DNA from 4 places in the Microbulbifer thermotolerans genome. Region 2 is predicted to be linked to each of the others. Evidence: predicted binding sites of a transcription regulator. Region 2 holds the regulator's gene; each other region holds the start of a gene.
What was found. The regulator LexA, encoded in region 2, represses DNA repair genes until DNA is damaged. The targets are predictions, from matches to a motif close to ACTGTNTNTANANACAGT.
Positions count from the first base shown of each region.

Region 1: the regulator LexA is predicted to act here: its motif matches at 732-749, upstream of A3224_RS08195 (VRR-NUC domain-containing protein).
Region 3: the regulator LexA is predicted to act here: its motif matches at 1,052-1,069, upstream of uvrD (DNA helicase II).
Region 4: the regulator LexA is predicted to act here: its motif matches at 952-969, upstream of A3224_RS07090 (YebG family protein).

Region 1 is NZ_CP014864.1:1,946,267-1,948,470, forward strand. Features, by position in the region: gene A3224_RS08190 (NUDIX hydrolase) at 1-573, opposite strand, end outside; gene A3224_RS08195 (VRR-NUC domain-containing protein) at 806-2,204, shown strand, end outside.
Region 2 is NZ_CP014864.1:2,053,722-2,055,925, reverse strand. Features, by position in the region: gene A3224_RS08665 (DUF6586 family protein) at 1-82, shown strand, start outside; gene A3224_RS08660 (hypothetical protein) at 178-435, shown strand; gene lexA (transcriptional repressor LexA) at 598-1,203, opposite strand; gene A3224_RS08650 (LOG family protein) at 1,363-2,001, shown strand; gene A3224_RS08645 (DUF6763 family protein) at 2,038-2,204, opposite strand, start outside.
Region 3 is NZ_CP014864.1:3,861,708-3,863,911, forward strand. Features, by position in the region: gene uvrD (DNA helicase II) at 1-1,018, opposite strand, end outside; gene hexR (transcriptional regulator HexR) at 1,194-2,048, shown strand; gene A3224_RS16070 (multidrug effflux MFS transporter) at 2,198-2,204, shown strand, end outside.
Region 4 is NZ_CP014864.1:1,674,735-1,676,938, reverse strand. Features, by position in the region: gene A3224_RS07100 (DUF924 family protein) at 1-101, shown strand, start outside; gene A3224_RS07095 (LysE family translocator) at 101-718, shown strand; gene A3224_RS07090 (YebG family protein) at 1,005-1,307, shown strand; gene A3224_RS07085 (amidohydrolase family protein) at 1,499-2,204, opposite strand, start outside.

The sequences.
Region 1 (2,204 bases), 110 kb from region 2:
CTTCTTCTGTAACGGCTTGCCGATAATCACTTCGTGCACCCGCTGTAACTCCGGAAGAGTGAAGGTTTCAGGAAGCGCATAAGCGGGCACTATGCTGTACAAGGCTTTCTGGCGCAGGCGTTCGCGGGCGCGATACAGTATTTGCTGGTGATCGAATGCCAATTCCATCTTTTCCGCCCGCGCAACATTCATCCAGTCCACATTCGATACCGTCTCAATATGGCTCCGGCAGGCCTGGTGCGCAATCAGGGCGGTATAGCTGATTGTCACCGACCAACCCCGTTTGTCCCTGTCAGGTCCGCCAAAGGTATACAGCTGTTCAATATAAGGCGGCTCCACCGAAGTCTTTTGTTTGAGGATACGGATCACCGTGTCTTCCAGAGAGCGGTCTTTCTTCTCGTCAACGAACCCACCTGGCAAGGCCCACTTCCCCTTCTCCGGATGGTTGGACCGCTCGATGAGCAGTACCTTGAGATCGCCCTGGTGGTAGGTGAATAAAACCGCGTCCACCGTAAGCAAAGGACTCTCGAACAGCGTTTTTTTGTAGTTCTGTAAGTACTTTTCTTCGCTCATAAAAGCCCATCATATAGTGTCGTTTAGGCACTATATTACTTGCTCACAGCCCACGACCACAATCGTCAACGTGGAAAGGAGCGCCTCAGTCTCCTCAGGATTGGCTACTGCGCTCATGGGGAGAAAACCAGGCATTCCTTAGTGGCTTGCCTTATCATACTGCATAAATATACAGTCCTCGCTATGCAATCCTGGTCGCAAGCAGTGCCTGCATTACGAGATAAGCAACAAAATGCCTTCCCCCGCCGAATTGAAGCCGGACTACTATCTGACCAATTTTCAGACATTGGTCGATTTCGTTGTGAAACGATACCAGCACTTACTCTCGGAGAAGGAGCTGGCTTTCCGACGCAGATTGGAAGCTCTAGACATCAACAGCCGACGACTCTTTGTGCGGCTATTACTGCGTAAAGGGGTACCCTCTTCTGCCGGAGCGCTGTTTCGGCAGGACAAGCTCAACTACGCTGAAATTCAGCATTTGCCACGGGCCGTGGTGCGCTTAATAGATGCGGGTCTGCTACAGCGCAACCCGAAACTGCCCGTGGAAGCATACCTGCCACTATACAACCGAGCGGAACTGGCCGCGCTCAGCCCCATCCCCCTCCCCCGTTCACTCAAACGCCAGGCACTGGTGCGAGCACTACTGGAGCAAAGTCCACAACCGTTAAACCTACAGGAAGCCTTATCTCGGTTCGGCCCGGTCTTGGCCGTGCAGAAGGCGGAGCACTTCAAGACCTTTCGCCTCCTTTTTTTCGGCAATCTAAGTCAGGATCTGAGCGAATTTGTGTTGCGGGATCTGGGGCTTTATCGCTACGAGCCCTATCCCCTGGAACAGCGGCACTTGCCCTTCCGGAGCCGGGCGCAGGTCGAACAGCACCTGCTCTATTATCAGTGCCAGGAAGAGCTGGGCGACGCGCTCGACAAAGGGAAAGACGCTATTCTGGCACTGGCCGAGCGGTTGCCATCCGGAATTGACGGGGACGCCGCCCTTCAGCGCCGCCTGGATCGCCTGCGTTTAAGCTTGGCCCGACAGCTCGAACGGCTGGAAGCGCTGGAGGATGCCGAACGCCTGTACCGCCTTTGCACCCATCCGCCTGCGAAAGAGCGCAGAGCGCGTATCGCCGTCAAGCGAGGAGATATCGAAAACGGGCTCGCCCTGTGCCGGGAAATTCTGGCCACGCCCTGCAACGAGGCCGAGCGGATATTTGCCGAACGCTTCGGCCACCGCACAGCCAAAAATACAGTGTTCGAAAACGACTGGCCCCCTCCCATCCAATACCGGCCACCAGCGCAAACCATCAGGCTGCCGAAATCCCTGGAGCGGGTGGAACTGCTGGTCATGAAGCACCTGGAAAAGTCGGACGGGGGCTGCTGTTACTATGTTGAAAACAACTTGCTTAGCAGTGTATTGGGGCTTTATTGCTGGGATATTGTCTTCAAACCGATACCCGGAGCATTTTATAACCCGTTTCAGGCGGAACCGGGGGACTTTCGCACAGCTGATTTTTATCCCTCGCGGCAGTGGGCGTTCGATCGACGCCTCGCGGAGCTCAACACAGAAACTCTGACGCAGCGTGTATGGCGCTGCTACCGCGAAAAGCGGGGCATCACCAATCCGCTGGTGATCTGGC
Region 2 (2,204 bases):
GAATGATAGCCTGCTGTGGGAGTGGCACGGGGCTTTGGGGGAGCTGGTGCAACGCCAGCGCGCACAGGCGGAGGAATGGTAACGCCATTTCACCGCAGACCTGTCCTTCTTTTTCCTGTCACTGAATGATTGCCCCTGTGTTACACTGCGTGGAAATCGATGTAGAGGGAGAAGTCCATGTCCTCCGAAACTTTTGAAATTGTCGAACTGGCCAACGGCGATGTGGCATTGCGCCGGGCCGGGCACAGGGAGGACCCGCTGGTTCGCATCCATTTTTCGGCAGAAAGTCTGGAATTCCTGCGTGAACACAAAGTCGCTGTGGCGAGAGCAATGCTGGAGGCTGGAATAGAGGCTGTTCAGTATATGGAGGAGCAGGGGGCTGAGTATCTCGAGGAAGAGGAAGAAGAGGTACCGGTTAATCACACGGTACACTGACTGATGGGTGCGGAATGTTCGGTCGCGCGCAGGAGGGTGGTCTTTCCGTGCCCGGCTAGTTACTTCCGGGCCCCCGCAAGCAATGCCCCCGCGTAAGTTTTGCAAAGGCCGAGCGATCGATTAGCAAGCAAAGACTCGGCCTGAATATCAGATGTTCCGCGTCTACGGGTTTTGGCGGATCACGCCCACCGCAAGTCCTTCAATCGCAAAGTTTTTGTCCCGCATATCCACCTGTATTACTTCAAAGTCCTCGTTTTCCGGCAGTAACTGAACGGTTGCCTGATTGCCTTTGCGGCGGAAGCGTTTGACAGTCACTTCGTCTTCAATGCGGGCGACCACAATCTGGCCGTTGCGAGCCTGGTCAGTTTTTTGGACCGCGAGCAGGTCGCCGTCGAGGATCCCTGCGTCACGCATGCTCATCCCGTGTACCCTCAACAGATAATCCGCTGGCGGGTGAAAGAAATTTGCCGGCAGATCGCAATAATCCTCGATATTTTCCTCCGCCAGGATCGGATTGCCCGCCGCCACGCGGCCGACAATGGGGAGGCCTGTCTGATGATCCGGTATACGGATACCCCGGGAGGCGCCTGCCACCATTTCGATGGCGCCCTTGCGGGCCAGGGCCTTGAGGTGTTCCTCCGCAGCATTGGGAGAGCGAAAACCCAGTTCCTGGGCGATCTCTGCCCGCGTGGGCGGGTAACCTGTTTCCTCCAGATACACCTTGATCAGTTCAAGTACCTGGGCCTGGCGTGCAGTGAGGTTTGTCATGGAATCACCTGATCTTTGTCTGTATTTTTATACAGTTGCTGGGATTATATACAGATTTGACAGCAGTGCAATCCTCGGGGTGCAGCTGCTACATTGAGAAGGAAATGCAAAGAAAAGTATGTATTCTGACGATAAGTGCGACAATGAGGGAACACAATAATGTTAGATGCGAAAATGCCCGAAGCGTGGCGTGTGTTGCGTATTCAATCAGAATTGGTGGACGGCATAGAACGCCTGATTGCTCTGAGCGGTGCCGTCACCGTGTTCGGCAGCGCCCGTTTTGCGGAAGACAGCCCTGAATACAAGCAGGGCGTACGGCTGGGGGAATTGCTGGCCGCTGAGGGTATCCCGGTGATAACCGGCGGTGGTCCTGGGGCCATGGAGGCCTGTAATCGCGGCGCTTATCCGCAGCCAGGAACCTCCATAGGCCTCAATATAGAATTACCCTTCGAGCAGAAAGCCAATCCTTATCAGGACATCAGTTTACATTTTCGCTATTTTTTCGTGCGAAAATTCATGTTTGTCAAGCATGCGGTGGGCTTTGTCGGTTTGCCGGGTGGCTACGGGACTCTGGATGAACTATTCGAGATTTTGACTTTGGTACAGACCCAAAAAGTGCGCCGTTTTCCCATTGTACTGGTGGGCAAGCGCTATTGGTCTGGGTTGCGGGATTGGTTGGTGGATACAGTTTTGGAGAGGGCGTGTATCGATTCTTCGGACCTCGACTTATTCAAAATTGTGGATACCGTCGATGAGGCTGCCGAGTTGATTATCGAGCACATCAAAGAACGGGAATAAATCCGCTGTGGCCAGCTTGCTGGATGGCGGGTGATGTCAGTGATCAAGCTCGTCAGTTCCCGTAAAGCTCTCGCCTTCCAGGGTATCCAGCGGGTTGGCTGGTTCCACCGTATTTGCGTCCTGTTCATGAGCGGTGGTGCCAAAGGCGATATTGGCATCTTCAGGCGGTTCAGCGTCGACGATCGGCAAAGCCGGCCAGTGGT
Region 3 (2,204 bases), 1.8 Mb from region 2:
AGTCTTTCACCCGTTCAACGATAAAGCGCGCTTCGTCCTGCTCGTTGTAGGCCGCATAGAGGGATATCGGATCGCCTTCCTCGCCCTCGGTCCACAGCTCCTTGCCCAATCGCCCGGTATTGTGGGATATCACCGCATTGGCAGCGTTGAGAATGGTGGCGGTGGAGCGGTAGTTCTGTTCCAGACGCACCGTCTGCACATCGCGCCTATCCTGGGCAAAATGCTGAATATTCTCGATCTTGGCACCGCGCCAGCCGTAAATGGACTGGTCGTCGTCCCCCACCGCGGTGATATGGCACTGGTCTCCGGCCAGCAGGCGCAACCAAGCGTATTGAATGGTGTTGGTATCCTGGAATTCGTCCACCAGGATAAAGGGGAAGCGGCGGCGGTAGTGGGCCAGCACCGCGTCGTTGTCTCGCAACAGTTCGTGGGCGCGCAACAGCAGTTCACCGAAATCCACCAGGCCACCGCGCTGGCAAGCCTCTTCGTAGGCGAAATAGATACGCACCATCGTCTGCAGCCACTGATCGCCGCCAGCCTGAATATACTGGGGGCGCCGGCCTTCGTCCTTTTGCGCACCGATCCACCATTGGGTTTCCCGCGGCGGCCATTTTTTCTCGTCCAGCTGCAGGTCGTTCTGCACCCGCTTGATCAGGCGCAGTTGGTCGTCGCTGTCTAAAATCTGGAAGTTCTGCGGCAGCCTGGCCTCCTGCCAGTGGGCCTTGAGCAGACGGTGTGCCAAACCGTGAAAGGTGCCCACCCACATGCCAAAGGTGTTTACTCCCAACAGATCTTCAATGCGCGCGCGCATCTCGCGGGCCGCCTTGTTGGTGAAGGTCACCGCGAGGATAGAGTAGGGGGAGGCCCCCTCCACCTGCATCAACCAGGCGATGCGGTGTACCAATACGCGGGTTTTGCCGGAACCGGCGCCTGCCAGTACCAACTGATTGCCCGGGGGCGCAGCTACGGCCTCGCGCTGGGCGTCGTTAAGGGGATCTAGAATCAGAGATACGTCCATGGGCGGGGATTGTATCAGAGGCGACAGGGCAGTCCTGTAGAAATAAACAGGTTTGGGGAGTGGGGATGAAAAAGTATAGTGATTCCAACGCCGCGGCCCCGCGCAAGTCCGAGCCACTCGCCAGTAACCAAGCTTGGGGCTAAACTGCGCAGTCCGGCTTGTAGAAGGAAGTCCAGTGAAACCGGCGGAAGTCACGCAGAAAATCAGCGATCATCTGTCCTCCATGCGCAAATCTGAGCGCAAGGTGGCGGAGTATATCCTCGCCCACCCAGACGAAATCATCCATATGCGCATTGTGGATCTGGCCACCGAGGCTCAGGTCAGCGAGCCGACAGTGGTGCGCTTCTGCCGGGCAGTGGGTTGCTCAGGATTCCAGGAATTTAAACTGAACCTGGCACAACAACTGGCCTCCAGCCCCAGTTTTGGTCAGATAGCGGTGACCGATACGGACACCATCGCCGAATACAAGCGCAAGGTGTTCGATTCCACGGTGGATACGCTGCTCAACGTACGGGACAAAATCGACAACCGCGCCCTGGAAGCGGCAGTCACCGCCATCGCATCCGCCACGCGGGTCGAATTCTTTGGCTTCGGCGCCTCCGGCGCCGTGGCCGCCGACGCCCAACACAAGTTCTTCCGCCTGCAACTGGCCACCGCCGCCCACTCGGATCATCACATCCAAAATATGTCCGCCATGTCCATGGGGCCCGGTGACGTGGTGGTAGCTATCTCTCAGAGTGGGCGCACCAAGGCACTGCTGCGCTCTATGGGCATGGCCAAGGAGCAGGGCGCCACGGTGATCGGTTTGGCACCTAGTGGCTCCCCGGTAGCCCATCAGGCCAGCATCCCCCTGGAGGTGGACGTGGAAGAAGACATAGAGATCTACACGCCGCTGTCGTCCCGTATCGCCCATCTGGTGGTAATCGACGTGCTCGCCATTGGTGTTGCCCAGCGCAAGGGCCCACAGCTGCAGGATCACTTGATGAAACTCAAGCAGGGTCTCTATACGCTGCGCGAAGATAAGCACTGACCCCTCAGCACCGCTGTTACCATTTTTTCCAAGGCCGCTGGCGTAAGCGGCCACCCGCCGCTAACATGGCGCCCCGCGAAGTATAAGCCCAATTTCCGGCCGCTCCCCCCCTGTATCCCGCTTTCACCAAGCTGTACCAGAGTCGATTTATGAGTC
Region 4 (2,204 bases), 380 kb from region 2:
TCATCGAGGATTTTGGCCGTTTTCCGCACCGCAACAAGGCCTTGGGGCGCGCGTCTACAGCGGCGGAGCAACGTTGGTTGGAACAAGGCGGAGGCTTCTGATGGACTTTATATCCTGGCTTTCCCTCGCGGGAATCTGTGCCCTGGGCGCCATGTCCCCCGGCCCCAGCCTGCTGATTGTGCTGCGTTGTGCTGGTGCTGGCGTGCGCCATGGATTCGCCTGCGCCCTGGCCCACGGCTTTGGGGTCGCTATCTACGCCGGTCTCACCGCCTTTGGCCTGGCCGTGCTGATTCTTCACTCGCCGCTACTGTTCAACATCTTGCAGTGGGCCGGCGCAGCCATGCTCATTTATCTGGGATGGAAGGCACTTCGCGCACCGGCACCCACTACCGAGGGCGAAAGCTCCCCGGCCCAAGCGCTGTCAGTCGGCCGCGCGGCGATGCAGGGATTCGGGATTACCTTTTTCAATCCGAAGATTGCGGTCTTCTTTACAGCACTTTTCAGCCAATTCGTTGCCGAGCAACAAGCGTTCTCAGTCAAGCTGGGCATGGTATCCCTGGCTGCGGGAATAGACGCCGGCTGGTACTGCCTGGTGACCCTGATCGCAATCGCCGGGCGAAACCGCGGCTGGGTGCGCAGTACAACCGGCCACAGGATGCAGCAGCTGTTTGGCGCCCTGTTGATCGGCCTGGCGGCGAAATTGGTATTTTCCATTTAGCCGCTACCGAATCCGAATAAAAAACAGGCCCGCTTTGCGGGCCTTAAACGTCTTACTGCGGGGTCGGAGCTAACTGCCCGATGGGGGGAGTAAAGACAGCTAACTTCCGCATCTATTATGACAGCTTCTCCGCTTTCGCACAGGCGAGCCACCGCAAACGTCGCTCCACTTACCGCACCCCACAGTCCCCTCCTATTCCCTCGCTTTAGTTGACACTGAATATCTATACAGATACTGTATACTCATACAGATCAATCAACTGCCGCAAAATAACCGGAGACAAACTATGGCCGTAGTAGCTGTATGGAAATGCGATAGAGACGGAGCAATGTTCGACAACAAAAAAGACGCCGAAGAACACGACAAAATGCTGGAGCTGGCCGCCAATATCACCTCTTTGATCGAGCGCCATATCGACGGCATTCCGGAGCAAGCCGGAGAGGAAATCGGTCTGCTCTTGGCCAAGCGCCGCGAGGACCTGGCAAAAGCCTGCAAGGGCAAACCAGAGTTACTGCTGGAAGAACAAGAAGAGAGTGCAGCGTCCGAAATGCAAGACGACCGTGTCACTCCTTTCGCCGCAAACCAGTAAGTAAGAATTCCATCCCTGTACTTTGTGCCCGGAGAAATACCGGGCTTTTTTATGCTGCGAATTCGCGCAGGGTGATGGGATAGGCACTTCCAAGCCGCCGGATAGAAGGGCCTACTTGTGCATTTTCGATATGCCCATCCCATTGCCTGAGGGCCGCGAAACCGATTACTGCAAGATTAAATCAGAGGGTGCTAGTGTTTGTAACCCACCTGATGTCCCTGCTGCGGCTTCAAGTAACGGTCGCGCAGACGGGTTGAACGGGTTACCAGGGATTGCGGCACCCCATCGATCAACACCTCCTCGGCATAGCTGGTCACCTCCAGCGGGTCGCCGCTCCAAACAACAATATCCGCCACCGCACCCGGATCCAGGGTTCCGCTTTCAAGACCAAAAATTTCTGCCACATTGGCACTAATTGATCTGAGCCCTTCTTCATAGGGAAGACCGTAGGCTACCGCGTTGCCAGCGGATTGACGCGCGAGGTAGAGGTTGTGCGTCGCGGCGTACTCCGGTCCACTAATCGCCACTTTGACCCCCGCCTTTGTCAACAGCGCTGCATTGTCCAGACGGGCTCCCAGAGTGGAGAAGGAAATGGGCAGATTGTTGATTGCATCGATGATGACCGGCACCTCGGCAGCTGCCAACTGCTCCGCCACCATCCAGCCTTCCGCCGCACCGGCGATCACCAGTTTGATATTGTACTCATCCGCCAGCTCAATAGCCCAGAGGATATCACTGGCACGGTTGACGGTTACCAGCAGGGGCTCCGCACCACTGAGTACCCCCTGCAGCGCTTCCAGGTCATCAATGCTGTGATTCAGTTCGCGCCAGTCGCCACGGCGAATTGCCGCCCTGTTATCGCGATACTCCCGAGCCTCGAACAAGGCCGTCTCTATC